4 regions of the Thauera sp. 63 genome follow, and region 1 is predicted to be linked to each of the others. Evidence: predicted binding sites of a transcription regulator. Region 1 holds the regulator's gene; each other region holds the start of a gene.

Region 1 (3,775 bases):
GGATGATGTTCGAGGCAGCACAGCCGTCGGCGATGATGATGGCCGGTGGCCGGGTCGACAGGATCTCGTTGAGGTGATGGGCGACCTTGTCGGTCGTCTGGCGCCGTGCCCAGGCCAGCTCGGCGGCGCCAATGATCTGCAGGCGCGTGGGGTGGATCAGGTTGAGGTGGCCGACGAGGTCGGCCGGCCAGATACGCTCTTCAGCGACGGCCAGCGTGGCGTCGAGACGTCCGCTGACGTGGGTGAGTTCAAGGCGCTCGCGCTGGGCCTCAAACAGCCTCGCGACGCTTGTCTGCCGCATCGGTACCCCAGTCGAGGAACATCTGGTGGATGTGTTCGGCGTCGGGCGCGTTCAGCAGTGCCTCGCGGAAGGCGCGGTCGCTGAACATCTGCGCGAGCTCGGACAGGAGCTGCAGGTGGGTCTCGTTGGCTTGCTCGGGCACCAGCAGCACGAACAGGAGATTCACCGGGCGGCCATCGGGCGCATCGAACTGCACCGGGGCAGCCAGGCGCAGGAAGGCGCCGGCCGCTTCCTTCAGGCCCTTGATGCGGCCATGCGGGATGGCGATGCCCTGGCCGAGGCCTGTGGAGCCCAGCCGTTCTCGAGCGAACAGGCTGTCGAACACCAGAATGCGGGCGATGCCCTGGTTGTTCTCGAAAAGCAGCCCCGCCTGTTCGAAGACACGCTTCTTGCTGCTTGCATCGAGATCGACCACCACATTGGACAGTGGCAGGAGTTGAGGTATCAGGCTCATTCGCAGTGGAGCTTGCGCAGCGCCGTTGCCGCTGGCGCCGCGCTGGGCGATCGGACGGACCGGGATGCGTTGAAGCCGCGTCTTGAAAACGCGCGCATTATACCCACACCCCGGACATAAAACCGCAACCTGGCAATCAGGCTTCCGGCTCCTGATGCTTCAGGGCTTCGTGGTTGTGGTCGGCCATCTTCTGCTTGTATTTCTGCACCTGACGATCGAGCTTGTCAGCCATCGAGTCGATGGCGGCGTACATGTCTGCGTCGTCGCTTTCGACGAAGAGATCCTTGCCGCGCACGTGCAGCGTGACTTCGGCCTTCTGCTTCAGCTTTTCGACGGAGAGGATCACCGCCACGCTGGTGACGTTGTCGAAGTGGCGGATGACGCGGTCAAGCTTGGTGCTCACGTAGTCACGGATGGCCGGGGTGACCTCGACGTGGCGCCCGGTGATGTTGAGATTCATGGTAACTCCTGTTGTTGTCAGATCGATTTGCGCAGACTGACCGGCGGGATATTCAGTGATTCGCGGTACTTCGCGATGGTGCGTCGTGCGACCACGATACCCTGCTGGCCCAAAACTTCTGCAATCCTTGCGTCGGACAGCGGCTTCTTGCTGTCCTCGGCGTCCACCAGTTGACGAATCAGCGCCCGAATCGCCGTGGAAGAGGCCGCTCCGCCAGTGTCGGTGGAGACGTGGCTGCCGAAGAAATACTTGAGTTCGAACACACCGCGCGGCGTCGCCATGTATTTCTGCGTCGTGACGCGCGAAACGGTGGATTCGTGCAGTTCGAGCTGGTCCGCGATCTCCCGGAGAGTGAGTGGCCGCATCGCCACGTCTCCATGATCGAAGAACTGCCGCTGCTGGTCAACGATGGCTTGGGAGACCCGCAGGATGGTGTCGAAACGCTGCTGGACGTTCTTGATCAGCCAGCGTGCTTCCTGTAACTGGCCGGTCAGGCCGCCGCCCTGGCCGCGGTTCTGCTGCAGCAGGCTGGCGTAGAGCCGGTTGACGCGCAGGCGCGGCATCGCGTCCTGGTTGAGGCTGACGGTCCAGCGTCCGCGGATCTTGCGCACGATGACGTCAGGCAGCACGTAGCGCGTCTCGGAGACGGAGTGGCGCGAGCCCGGATGCGGGTCGAGGCTGCAGATCAGAGCGTGGGCAGCGCGCAGCTGGTCGTCGTCGCAACCGGTGTGTTTCTTGAGGCGCGCGAAGTTGCGCTCGGCGAGCAGTTCGAGATGCTGGTCAACGATCTCGAGCGCGAGCATCTGCGTCGGCGTCTCGGGCATCGCTCGCAGCTGCAGCGACAGGCATTCCTGCGGGCTGCGTGCGCCGATGCCGGCAGGGTCGAGGTGCTGTACGTGGCGCAGCGCGATGGAAAGCTCGTCGAGGTCGATGTCGAGCTCGGGTGGCAGCAACTCGAGCAACTCCTCGAGCGGCTGGTGCAGGTAGCCGTCGTCGTCCAGCGCCTCGATGATGAAGCGCACCAGCGCGCGGTCGCGGTCGGAGAGCGGCGACAGCGCGACCTGCTCGTCGAGGTGGTCGCGAAGCGACAGCTCGGCCGCCTGGAACTCCTGGAAGTCGGTGTCGTCGTCATCGTCGCGCTTGGCCTGGGCGCCACTGCCGACGTTGGACCAGTCGATGCCTTCCTCGTTGTCCTCGCGATCGTTCGCCTTTCCTGCTTCGCCGTCGCTGGTGGCCTCGGCGCTGGTTTCGCGTTCGCGCTCGCGCTCACGTTCGGCAGGCGGGGTGCTGGTGGCGAGACCGGGCTGCGGCACGAAGTCGTCGATCTCCTCGCGCTCGAGCATCGGGTTCTCGAGCAGGAAGCGCTCGATCTCCTGGTTCAGCTCGAGCGTGGACAGCTGCAGCAGCTTGATCGACTGCTGCAGCTGAGGCGTCAGCGTGAGGTGCTGCGAGAGCTTGAGCTGGAGGCTGGGTTTCATTCGGGCGCTAGAGGCGGAAATGTTCGCCGAGGTAGACCTGGCGCACCTTCTCGTTGGCGATGATCTCGTCAGGCTGGCCGCTGGCGAGCACGCGACCCTCGCTGATGATATAGGCGCGATCGCAGATGCCAAGCGTCTCGCGCACGTTGTGGTCGGTGATGAGCACGCCGATGCCGCGTTCCTTGAGGAAGCGGATGATCTTCTGGATATCGATCACGGCGATCGGGTCGACGCCGGCGAAAGGCTCGTCGAGCAGGATCAGGCGCGGATCGGTGGCGAGCGCGCGGGCGATCTCGCAGCGGCGGCGTTCGCCACCCGACAGGGAGATCGCGGTGTTGTCGCGCAGGTGGGTGATGCCCAGTTCCTCGAGCAGTTCCTGCAGGCGCTCGTCGATCTGGCGTGACTCCAGCCCCTGCAGTTCGAGCACCGCGCGGATGTTCTCGGCCACCGTGAGCTTGCGGAACACGCTCATTTCCTGCGGCAGGTAGGACAGGCCGAGGCGGGCACGGGCGTGAATCGGCAGGTGGGTGAGATCCTTGCCGTCCAGCCCGATCTGGCCACCGTCGGCACGCACCAGGCCGACGATCATGTAGAAGCAGGTGGTCTTGCCCGCCCCGTTGGGGCCGAGCAGGCCGACGACCTCGCCCGAGCCGACCTCGAAGCCGACGTCGTGCACCACCGTGCGCGCCTTGTAGCGCTTCTGCAGACCGGCGACCTTAAGCAGACTCATCGTAGGGCTCTTTCAGCAGCTTGCGGATCAGGTCGGGCGCAAAGCCGCGGGTTTGCAGGAAGCGCGCCTGCCGGGCCCACTCGCGGGGGTCGGTCGGCGGCTCGCGGAAGCGGCCATGCAGCACGCTGCGGGCACGCTCGATCTCGGACTCGGTACATTCGCCGGCGATGGCCTCGTCGATCAGTTCGCGCTCGATACCGCGACGGGCCAGCTCGTTGCGCAGCCGGCTCGCGCCAAAACGCGCGGCCTTGCCGCGCACGAAGGCTTCCGCGAAGCGGCTGTCGGACTGCAACCCGAGTTCGCCCATGCGTGCGATGACGACCTCGACCTCGTCGGCCTCGCCATGCGCGGC
Region 2 (3,775 bases), on a different contig from region 1:
GACGAAGTGCGGCGTGAGCAGGATGACCGGCCGCCCTGCGGCCTTCAGCGCGTTCAGGCGCTCGAGGCCGTCGATGCGCACCAGCTTGCGCAGGCGCTCCGGGCTTGCCCACCAGGCCAGGCCCCGCTCCAGCATGCTGCGCCCGGTCACGGCGAAGTGCCGCCGCGCCAGCGCACGGCGCTCGGCCTCGGACAGTTCCGGAAAGCACAGCCGCAGGTTGGTCAGCGCCACCTTGCGCCGCGGCGCCACGAACACGTAGAGCAGCAGGCCGAACGCTGCACCGATTCGCGACAGCAACGACAAGGGCAGCCAGTGGAGCAGCCAGAAGATCCCGATGGCGAGGCGACTCATTGCCCGGCCTCCGCGGCGGCGGCGACACGCTCGCCGCGCGGCTGCTTGTAGCGGTTGTAACCCCACAGGTACTGCTGCGGGCACTGCAGGATGATGCGCTCGACCTCGCGGTTGATGATGGCGACGTCGGTTTCCAGCTCGCCGGTCAGCGCCTCGGTCGGCGCCTGCAGGCGGAACACGAAGCCCTCGCCGCGCGGCAGGCGCTCGGCCCAGGTGTAGATCACGCGCACCCCCTTCACCGCGGCCAGGCGTGCCGCCAGCGTCATCGTCCACGCGGGCTTGCCGAAGAAGGGCGCCCACATGCCTTCGCCTTCGCCGGGCACCTGGTCCGGCAGCATGCCCACCGCTTCCTGGCTGCGCAGGGTCTTGACCAGCTTGCGCACGCCCGACAGGTCGGCCGGCGCAGTGCGCATCTGGCCGCGCGCGCGGCCCGCTTCCATCAGCGGCTGCAGCTCGGGTTTGCGGGGCGGGCGGTAGAGCACGGTGATCGGGATCCGGGCCGCGATGCACTGCGCGGTAATCTCGAAGCAACCCAGGTGCGGCGTGATGAAGAGGATGCCCGCGCCGTCCGCACGCGCCTGCTCGACGAGCGCCCAGCCTTCAGTACGCACGGCGCCCGCCACGACTTCCTCGGCCGGGCGCAGCCAGATCCAGGGCAGTTCCAGCGCCTGACGCCCGGCCTCGGCGATGGCCGCACGCAGCACGCGCTCGTCCTCGCGCCCGAGCGCATTGAACAGGTTCTCGCGCAGGCGCCGCGCATAGGAGGGCGACGCGCGATACACGAGCCAGCCCGCCCACGCGCCAAGACGGTGCAGCCAGGACAGCGGGAGGCGGGACAGAAGACGAAAGGAAAGATTGACCAGCACGTCAGAGTCGGGCGAATGGAAACCGGCCAGGAAACGAAGGTCCGCCGCAGCCGGACGACGAAAATCGGTCACCCGGCGCGCGACTTCACACCGGATGCAGGGGTGAATGCTTACACAGCAGACGATCCGGGTCTATAATCGCGGCGACCGCCGAGTTAAATCGACAACTTGCAGGGCGGCGACGCGGCAAGGGTGCACGCGTCACAAATACTGCTAAAGCGTCGGCTGCTCGACGAAATCCCCGGAGCTGGCCGCAGACGCAAGTCATTGGCTGATCGGGGATTTTCTGTTTCTGGAGCAGAGCAACATGGCTGAATTTCTGTTTACGTCCGAGTCCGTTTCCGAAGGCCATCCCGACAAGGTCGCCGACCAGGTCTCCGACGGCGTGCTCGACGCCATCCTGGCCGAAGACCCCAAGGCCCGCGTCGCCTGCGAGACGCTGGTGTCCACCGGCCTGGTCGTGATCTCGGGCGAGATCACCACGACCGCCCACCCCAACTATCGCGAAATCGCGCAGGAAGTCATCCGCCGCATCGGCTACGACAATTCCGACATCGGCTTCGACTACAAGAGCTGCGCCGTGCTGGCCGCGATCAACCGCCAGTCGCCCGACATCGCCCAGGGGGTGAATGCGGCCAACGACGACCCGCTCGATCAGGGCGCCGGCGACCAGGGCCTGATGTTCGGTTACGCGACCAACGAAACCCCCAGCCTGATGCCGCTGCCGATCTACTACGCGCACCGCATCATGCAGCGCCAGGCCGAAGTGCGTAAGGACGGCCGCCTGCCGTGGCTGCGCCCGGATGCCAAGAGCCAGCTGACGGTGAAGTACGTTGACGGCAAGCCGGTGGCGATCGACACCGTGGTCGTCTCCACCCAGCACGACCCGGACGTGACCCAGGAGCAGATCCGTGAGGCGGTGATCGAGCTGATCATCAAGCCGGTGCTGCCCAAGGAGCTGATGCAAGGCGATGTGCGCTACCTGGTCAACCCCACCGGCCGCTTCGTGGTCGGCGGCCCGCACGGCGACTGCGGCCTGACCGGGCGCAAGATCATCGTCGACACCTACGGCGGCGCGGCCCACCACGGCGGCGGCGCGTTCTCGGGCAAGGACCCGTCCAAGGTCGACCGCTCGGCCGCCTACGCCGGCCGCTACGTGGCGAAGAACATCGTCGCCGCCGGCCTGGCCGACAAGTGCGAGGTGCAGGTGGCGTACGCAATCGGCGTGGCGCGCCCGGTGAGCCTGATGGTCAACACCTTCGGCACCGGCAAGGTCGCCGACGAGAAGATCGTCAAACTGGTCGGCAAGCACTTCGACCTGCGCCCGAAGGCCATCATCCAGACCCTGGACCTGCTGCGCCCGATCTACTCCAAGACCGCCGCCTACGGCCACTTCGGCCGCGACGAGCCGGAGTTCAGCTGGGAGCAGACCGACAAGGCTGCCGCACTGCGCGCCGACGCCGGACTGTAAGCCCCGCCAGTCCCATGCCCCTCGCCGGCAGCGGCGGGGGGCGTTTCGTTTTCAGGGCACGGCGCCGCGAACGCGTCGACGCCTATACTGTCTGTCAAAACTCCCCAGCACGCTCGATACGCCCATGCTCCAGCAAGTCCTGATGTTTGGCCTCGGCCTCACCGTTCTCGTCATCGGCGCAGACGTACTGGTGCGCGGCGCCTCGCGCCTGGCGGTCTCCTTCGGCGTATCGCCGCTGGTGGTGGGCCTCACGGTGGTCGCCTTCGGCACCAGCGCACCGGAAATGGCGGTGTCGGTCGGCTCCGCATTAGCCGGTAGCCCCGACCTCGCGATCGGCAACGTGGTGGGCAGCAATATCTGCAACGTGCTGCTCATCCTCGGCATCTCGGCGCTGATCACACCGCTGCTGGTCGACGAGCAGATCATCCGCCAGGAGATCCCGATCATGATCGGCGTCTCCGCGCTGCTGGTGGTGATGGCGCTCGACGGCCGGATCGGCATTCTCGAATCCGTCGTCCTGTTCGCACTGGTCATCGCCTACACCATCTTCCTGGTCGTACAGTCGCGCCGTGCCTCGAAGGCGGCGCAGGACGAGTTCGAGACCGAGATTCCGACCTCCAGCTGGGACCGCCACTGGGTGGTGCAGGTGGCCCTGATCGTGGTCGGCCTGGTCATGCTGGTGGTGGGCGCGGACTGGCTGGTGGACGCCGCCGTCGCCTTCGCGCGCGCCTTCGGCATCAGCGACCTGGTGGTCGGACTGACCGTGGTGGCCGTCGGCACCTCGATGCCCGAGATCGCGACCTCGATCGTCGCCGCGATGCGGGGCCAGCGCGAAATCGCGGTCGGCAACGTGGTCGGCAGCAACATCTTCAACATCCTGGCCGTACTCGGCGCCTCGGGCATCGCCTCGGGCATCACCACCGGCGCAGGCTTGCCGGTGTCGGAGGCTGCACGCAACTTCGACCTGTGGGTGATGCTGGCCGTCGCCTTCGCCTGCCTGCCGATCATGCTCTCGGGTCGCGAGATCGCACGCTGGGAAGGCGGCGTGTTCCTCGCCTACTACGCCATCTACACCGCCTGGCTGGTG
Region 3 (3,775 bases), on a different contig from region 1:
AAGACCCCCACGCCCGGCAAGGCGACCTGCGAGGACGTCGCCGAACTGCTCGGCGTGCCGCTCGCCACCACGGTGAAGTCGCTGGTGCTCGCCACCGACGACCTCGACGACAAGGGCAACCCGGCCGGCGTCACCGTCTGGCTGCTGCTGGTGCGCGGCGACCACGCACTGAACGAGGTCAAGGCCGGCAAGCTTCCAGGCCTGAAGTCCGGCTTCCGCTTCGCCACCGAGGCCGAGATCCTCGAGCACTTCGGCTGCAAGCCGGGCTACCTCGGCCCCATCGGGCTGAAACAGCCGGTCAAGGTCATCGCCGACCGCACCGTCGCCCACATGGCCGACTTCATCTGCGGCGCCAATGACGCGGACTTCCACTTCACCGGCGTCAACTGGGGCCGCGACCTGCCCGAGCCCGACCTGGTGGCCGACCTCCGCAACGTGATCGAAGGCGACCCCAGCCCGGACGGCAAGGGCGTGCTGGCCATCCAGCGCGGCATCGAGGTCGGCCACGTGTTCTACCTCGGCACCAAGTACTCCAAGGCGATGAACGCCACCTTCCTCGACGAGGACGGCAAGCCCAAGCACTTCGAGATGGGCTGCTACGGTATCGGCGTCACCCGCATCCTGGGCGCCGCGATCGAGCAGAACCACGACGCTCGCGGCATCATCTGGCCGCGCGCGATCGCCCCCTTCGAAGTGGTGATCTGCCCGGTGGGCTGGGGCAAGTCGCAGGCGGTGCGCGACGAGGCGCAGAAGCTCTACGACGCGCTGATCGCAGCCGGCGTGGACGCCGTCCTCGACGACCGCGACGAACGTCCGGGCGTAATGTTCGCCGACTGGGAGCTCATCGGCGTGCCGCACCGCGTCACCATCGGCGACCGCGGGCTGAAGGAGGGCCAGGTCGAATACCAGGGGCGTCGCGATGCCGAAGCGACCAAGCTGGCCGTCGGCAACATCGCAGCCCACGTGCTGGGCGCCCTCGACAAGGCCTGATCCATCATGCGCCCCCATGGCTCACTGACCCGCTTCGCTGCCGCGCTGCTGCTCGCGCTGGCGAGCGGCACGGCAGTCGCGGGGGCGCAGCAGTACGAGCCGCTGGCGGCCAGCGTACGGGCGGCCTTGCACGAAGCGGTAAGTGACGCAGCCGCGCCGACGCTACCGATCCCGGATGCCGGCGAACGCGCGCAATGGCTGGCGGAAATGTCGCGCCGCCTGCAGAAGCGCATCCCCGATGCCAGCTACCGCACCGAACTGCTCACCAGCATCCACTACGAGGCGACGCGCGCCGGGCTGGACCCTCAGCTGGTGCTCGGCCTGATCCAGGTCGAGAGCAACTTCCGGAAGTATGCGATCTCGTCCGCCGGCGCGCGCGGCTACATGCAGGTCATGCCGTTCTGGCTCAAGGTCATGAACCGGCCCGACGACAACCTGTTCCACCTGCGCACCAACCTGCGCTACGGCTGCACGATCCTGCGCCACTACCTCGACATCGAAAAGGGCAACCTCTTCCGCGCGCTCGGCCGCTACAACGGCAGCCTGGGCAAGGCCGAATACCCGAACCTGGTGCGTGCCGCGTGGGAGAAGCACTGGAGCTGGCAGCCCCAGCAGCTGGCAGCCGGCACGGTCGCCAGCGCGACCACGCCCGCCAACTGAGACCGGCCGGCCCGCGCTACGCGAGCCGCGACCGGCACTCTCCAGCCTCAGCCAGCCACCGCCGCAAGCGGCTTGCTTTCCGTGCTGCGGCTCTCCACCGCGCGCAGGGCCTCCTTCGCGCCCGCCTTCGCCAGCGACTGAACGTCACCCGAGATCTCGCCGCCCTCCTCGATCAGGATCTTGCCGTAGCGGATCTTGCCGCTGACGCGGCCGGTGGCATGGATGATCAGTTGCTGGCGCGCGGTCAGTTCGCCTTCGAAGCGTCCGTGGATCTCGGCGACGTCGATGCCGACCGTCCCCGCATAGGCGCCATTCTCGGCGATGCGGATGACACGGCTGTCCATCGTCGCCTCGACGCGGCCTTCGACGACCAGGGTGTCGCAGTCGAGGATCTCGGCGCCCTTCAGCTTGACGTCGGGGCCAACGATCAGACGGCTGCCACCGCCGGCCGCCCCATCGAATGCCTCCGGCACCTTCGTCTCCTCGACCGGCGTGGCGACGACCGCAGCCGGCGCAGCGTCGCGCAGCGAGGCCGACTCGCCTGACACGCCCACACCGGACGGCGCACTGCTGCTGACGCCCATGCCCGACCGCGCGGACGGGCCGCGCGGGCTGAGGGGTTCGGCGGCTTTCGGGAACAGATTCGGCTTGTTGAACATGACTTCTCCTTGAACTGGGCTCGGACCGTCCGGTACGGTCATCAGCCGTACTAGCAGAAGCCGTGCCTGATCTGAGTTCTCCCTCATCATCAGACACTTGCGGCAGACATCCCGAGATCGGGCGTTGCCCACGGGCAGCCTAGGCATGCCCAGTTGTCGCCAAAGCCCGACATGATTTGCCCGCACTGCTTCCAAGCACCTGTTCTACAAGCCTATTGCCATGTCGCCTGAGAGCGACAGCAAAGTCGGTCCGTAACCTGGGCTTGCATTTGCGTGATCTACGTCACGCTTCGCTACCCTAAACTCTCGGGCTTGCATTCCAACTGTCGCCGAGTGGCTTCAATGTTGCGTCCGTCATTCAGCCTGACCTTGCTGGCCAGCTTTCTCCTCATCGCCGGCGTACTGGGCGCAGCGGCCGCCAGCGGCTGGATGGCGCTCGAGCAGTTCGCGCGCGAGGGCCGCGAACGCAGTGCAGCGGCAATCACCCTCAACGCGAGCGTGCAGCAACTGGCCGAACGCTCGGTCGATCTCGAGCGCAGTGCCCGGCAGTACCTGGTGCTGGAAGATGAAGCCATCCGCGAGCGCTTCTTCGCCGCGCGGGATGAAGCGCTGCGGGCGCTCACGCGCATCGAGCAGCTCGACCCCGCGCTCGCGCCCCTGGCCGACGCGTGGCGCCAGCACGCCGGGAACATCGTGCTGGCGGTCGGGCGCGAACTTGCGGGGCCACCACTGCCTGCGGCGACAGCCTCCCCCGGCAGTGCCGAGACCCTGCTGGCGCTTAGCGGGATCAACGAGCAGCTTGCCGCGGAAGCACGCGCTCATGTGGCAAGGGATGAACGTGCGCTGCTCGACACCCTCGACGCACGCCGCAAGCAGCTGACGGCCCAGATCCTCGGCGCAGTCGCCATCGCCATGGCGCTCGCCGCACTCACCGGCTGGTGGCTGCTGCGTCCGCTGCGACGCATCGAGAAGGCGATCGCCGCGCTCGGTGACAGCCAGCTCACGCAGGTCATCGAGGTGGACGGACCGGCCGACCTGCGCCGGGTCGGCCAGCAGCTCGACTGGCTACGCCTCCGCCTGACCGAACTCGAGGCGCACCGCAACCGGGTGCTGCGCCACGTGTCGCACGAATTGAAGACACCGCTCGCTTCACTGCGCGAGGGCGTCTCGCTGCTGGCGGACGGAGTCCTCGGGCGGCTCACGCCCGAGCAACGGGAGGTCAGCGCCATTCTCGAACACAACACCCGCGCACTGCAGGAACGGATCGAACAGCTCCTGCACTACAACGCGACCCAGTTCGACGCCCGCAGGCTCGAACTGCGCGCCACGGCACTGCTGCCACTCGTGCGCGAAACCGTTGCCGAGCTTCAGCTCCAGACCCAGGCGCGGGGCATTCGCATCGACATCGACGGCGAGGCCCCGCTGGTCCAGGCCGACGCCGGCAAGCTGCGCATCGCCCTGTCCAA
Region 4 (3,775 bases), on a different contig from region 1:
GCTCGCCAATCGCGCGCGCTTCACCGAGGTGCTGGACGAGCGGCTGGCGCAACATCAGGCCGGCACGCTCGGCGCCGTCATCCATATCGACCTCGACCGCTACCAGCGCGTCAATGACAGCCTGGGGCACGAAGCGGGCGACGCCCTGCTGCTGCAGGTGGCTCGCCGGCTCGCCGAGGCCCTGTCGGGCAAGGCCCGCCTGCCGGGGGAGGCTGCGATCGGCGCCACGCTGGCACGCTGGGGGGGCGACGAGTTCATGGTGCTGCTGACCGGCCTGCCGTCGCCGCATGAGGCCAGCCGCGTGGCGCACCGATTGTTGGGCGCCATCCGGCGCCCCTTCCGCAGCGGTGGCAACGAGGTCATGCTCGACGCCCGTGCCGGCATCGCGATTCATCCGGCGGACGGCCAGTCGACCTCCGAGCTGATCAGCGCCTGCATCGCGGCGACGCACCACGCCAAGAGCCACGGCGTCCGCGACCTGCAGTTCTACTCGCCCGACATCAACACCGACGCCCGCCTGCAACTGCAACTAGAGGCCGAACTGCGCGCCGCACTGGCAAGCACGGACGGCGGCGGCCTGATGCTGCACTACCAGCCCAAGTACGATCGCGAAGGCGCGATCCGCTGCGCGGAGGCCCTGATCCGCTGGCAGCACCCGACGCTCGGCCTGCTGCCCCCCAGCCGCTTCATCCCGCTCGCAGAAGAAACCGGCCTGATCATTCCGCTCGGCGAGTGGGTCATCCGCCGTGCCTGCCGCCAGTTGCGCGAGTGGGGCGACGCCGGCCTGCCGATCGTCGGGGTGGCGCTCAATCTCGCTGCCTCGCACTTCCTCGACGCCGGGCTCTTGCCCTTGCTGGTGGCCGAGACCGAGCGCAGCGGCGTACCGCAACACCTGATCGAGCTCGAGCTGACCGAAAGCATGATCATGCAGGACACGGAGTTCGTGCGCGCGGTGCTGCGCGACATGCACGAATACGGTTTCCGCCTCGCGCTCGACGATTTCGGCATGGGCTACTCTTCGCTGAGCCAGCTGAGCTTCCTGCCGCTCGACACGCTGAAGATCGACCGCGCCTTCATCCAGGACATGCTCGGCGTGCCGCGCCAGGCCGCCGTGGTGCGCGGCATCATCGCGTTGGCGAAAGGGCTCGGCCTCGAAGTGGTGGCAGAAGGCGTGGAGACGATCGAACAGGCCGAGGTCCTGCGCCACGAAGGCTGCGACCTCGTCCAGGGCTACCTGTACGCACGGCCACTGCCGGCGGACGAGTTCGCGCGACGGTTGATTGCCTGAAGTCACAGCCCGCCGGTGCGCCACTCGCACCTGCAGGGCCAGCGCTGCCCCCCATGAGTCGTGCTGGACAGATCGCCGCCGCCTCCCTCGCTGACGACACAGGCGGATGCACCTGCGTAACCCAGGTGTCGGATTTTTTTACACAAAATCCCTGAAATCGTAAAAAACGGGGAAGTTCTGCGGCCCGAACGCACATCCAAGGCGACAAATATCAAATTCGTTACCATGCGCAAGAGAATGCGGGTCGTGATTCATTCCACGCTCTCGCGCGCAAAACGCACCGTAGAGCTCACTCGTCCGGGGTCACTGTCGGGGTGCCTGTCGCGGGTTCTTACAGTTGCGGTTCGCGCTTGCGTAAAGGGCCCTCGGATCGCCCTACAGCGCGATCAGCCCTCCCACGAAACCCAGGCCGGCTCTGGAGGATGAATCATTGGCACGCTAAGTGCTTAAACCTTCCTGAGTACATCGCCTGCCTGCCGCAGCATTTCAGGGGCTTCAAATCCACCCCACGGCAGGGCCGGCGCGCTGACGAACCGAATTCAAACGCATGGGATTCAAAAATGAAAAAGAACGCAATCGCCCTCGGGCTCGCTGCCCTGGCCCTCTCGGGATCCGCACTGGCTGCGCCCATCTTTAGCGACGACTTCAATCGCTCCAACGCCAACAACGTTGGCGGCGGCTGGAGCGAGATCGAGCGCAGTGGCAACAACAACCGCAACGACGTCGCGATCAGCGGCAACGCCCTGCAGTTGCGTGACAACCAGGGCGCTGCCAGTGCGGCCTCGCCAGACGCAGCGGCCACCTTCTCGGTGTCCACGCTGGGCCTGGAGAACCTGTTCCTGTCCTTCGACTGGGCGCCGCTGACGGACTCCGAAAGCGATGACTTCCTCAACGTCAGCTGGCGGACCGGCGGTGGCGACTGGACCGACCTCTGGTCTGTCGGCTTGGGTGGCAACGGTGGGTGGAGCAGCGCGAATGTCGAGCTGGGGGCCTCCGCCGCGAATCTCGAGATCATCGACATCCGGTTCTGGACGGACGTGAGCTACTCCGGTTTTCTCGGAATCCTTTTCGACTCCCCTGCAAACGAAGGCGCACGGATCGACTGGATCAGCCTGACCGGAAATCCCATCCCTGTCGTGGAGAGCCCTCCGGTGTCCGACTCGCAAGCCGTCCCCGAGCCGACCACGCTCGCCCTGCTCGGCCTCGGTCTCGCCGGCCTGGGCACCCTGCGCCGCAAGCAGCGCGCTGCCTGACACCCGGGCTCCACGCAGGAAAACGGCGACCCGCGGGTCGCCGTTTTTCATGGTCGCGCCGGAAACGCTCAGCGCTTGAAGCGCTCCTCGGCGATGGCATCCGCCACTTCGCCGGTCGGTCGCTCCTCCTTGCGCGCACGCTCGAAGATCTCCATCAGGTTGTCCTCGATGCCCTCGATGTGCTTGATCAGCGCCGCACGGTCGAACCCGATGCGCTCGTGATACACGTCGATGATGCCGCCTGCGTTGATGACGTAATCCGGCGCATACAGGATACCGCGCTTCATCAGCTCGGCACCGTGACGGGCTTCGGCGAGCTGGTTGTTGGCGGCCCCGGCAACGACCTTCGCCTTCAGTTGCGGGATCGTGCTGTCGTTGAGGATGGCGCCGAGCGCGCAGGGGGCGAAGACGTCGACGTCGAGACCGAAGACCTCTTCCGGCGCGACCACGGTGGCGCCCAGCTCCTTGCCAGCCTGCGCCAGCGGCTCGCGGTGGATGTCGGTGACCCAGAGCTGCGCGCCTGCAGCCTTGAGCTGGCGGGCGAGGTCGAAGCCGACGTTGCCCACGCCCTGCACCGCGACGCGCAGGCCTTCCAGTGAATCACGGCCGAGGCGCTCCTTCACCGCCGCCTTGATGCCGATGAAGGTGCCGTAGGCGGTGGCCGGCGAGGGGTCGCCACTGCGCGTACCCGCGTCCGAGGGCTTGTCGTGGATGCCGGCGACGTGGCGGGTGAACTGCGTCATGTACTTCATGTCGGCGACGCTGGTGCCGGAATCCTCGGCGGCAATGTAGCGGCCATTCAGCTGCTCCAGCGCACGGGCAAAAGCGGCGAGCAGTTCGGGCGTCTTCTGCGTGCGCGGGTTGCCGATGATGACGGACTTGCCGCCGCCGAGCTTCAGATTGGCCATCGCCGACTTGTAGGTCATGCCGCGCGACAGGCGCAGCACATCGCGAATCGCCTCCTCCTCGGAGGCATACGGCCACATGCGGCAGCCACCGAGCGCCGGACCGAGATTGGAATTGTGGACGGCGATGATCGCCTTCAGTCCGCTCTTGTCGTCGCTGACGAAGACCACCTGCTCGTGATCGGCGAAGTCGCTCAGGGAAAATACGGCCATGCTGTGTCTCCTTCCTTATGGGAACGTGGTGTGAGCCAGCCCGCCGGCGCCGCTCGTGGCGGGCCGGTCAGACGGCAGGGGTGAAAAGCGGTGCGGCGTCAGCCCGGGATGATCGC

The links. Region 1 encodes sigma-54, which starts transcription at its own class of promoters, with help from an activator protein. Its sites were predicted from a motif close to TGGCACGCTTNCTGCTNA; they were not measured.
Region 2: metK (methionine adenosyltransferase) is a predicted target of sigma-54. The motif match lies at 1,417-1,434, and genes of this name have one in related genera.
Region 3: C664_RS10115 (bactofilin family protein) is a predicted target of sigma-54. The motif match lies at 2,360-2,377, and genes of this name have one in related genera.
Region 4: C664_RS20785 (PEP-CTERM sorting domain-containing protein) is a predicted target of sigma-54. The motif match lies at 1,720-1,737, and genes of this name have one in related genera.

Annotation. Positions count from the first base shown of each region.
Region 1 is NZ_AMXC01000011.1:23,499-27,273, forward strand. It holds gene hprK (HPr(Ser) kinase/phosphatase) at 1-301, opposite strand, end outside; gene ptsN (PTS IIA-like nitrogen regulatory protein PtsN) at 270-755, opposite strand; gene hpf (ribosome hibernation-promoting factor, HPF/YfiA family) at 892-1,215, opposite strand; gene C664_RS11340 (RNA polymerase factor sigma-54) at 1,233-2,693, opposite strand; gene lptB (LPS export ABC transporter ATP-binding protein) at 2,701-3,423, opposite strand; gene recX (recombination regulator RecX) at 3,410-3,775, opposite strand, start outside.
Region 2 is NZ_AMXC01000043.1:9,479-13,253, reverse strand. It holds gene C664_RS18560 (lysophospholipid acyltransferase family protein) at 1-351, opposite strand, end outside; gene C664_RS18555 (lysophospholipid acyltransferase family protein) at 348-1,247, opposite strand; gene metK (methionine adenosyltransferase) at 1,525-2,688, shown strand; gene C664_RS18545 (calcium/sodium antiporter) at 2,813-3,775, shown strand, end outside.
Region 3 is NZ_AMXC01000009.1:67,032-70,806, forward strand. It holds gene C664_RS10105 (proline--tRNA ligase) at 1-990, shown strand, start outside; gene C664_RS10110 (lytic transglycosylase domain-containing protein) at 997-1,650, shown strand; gene C664_RS10115 (bactofilin family protein) at 1,698-2,309, opposite strand; gene C664_RS10120 (HAMP domain-containing sensor histidine kinase) at 2,652-3,775, shown strand, end outside.
Region 4 is NZ_AMXC01000003.1:240,002-243,776, reverse strand. It holds gene C664_RS04940 (putative bifunctional diguanylate cyclase/phosphodiesterase) at 1-1,288, shown strand, start outside; gene C664_RS20785 (PEP-CTERM sorting domain-containing protein) at 1,849-2,541, shown strand; gene C664_RS04930 (Glu/Leu/Phe/Val dehydrogenase dimerization domain-containing protein) at 2,610-3,659, opposite strand; gene C664_RS04925 (indolepyruvate ferredoxin oxidoreductase family protein) at 3,758-3,775, opposite strand, start outside.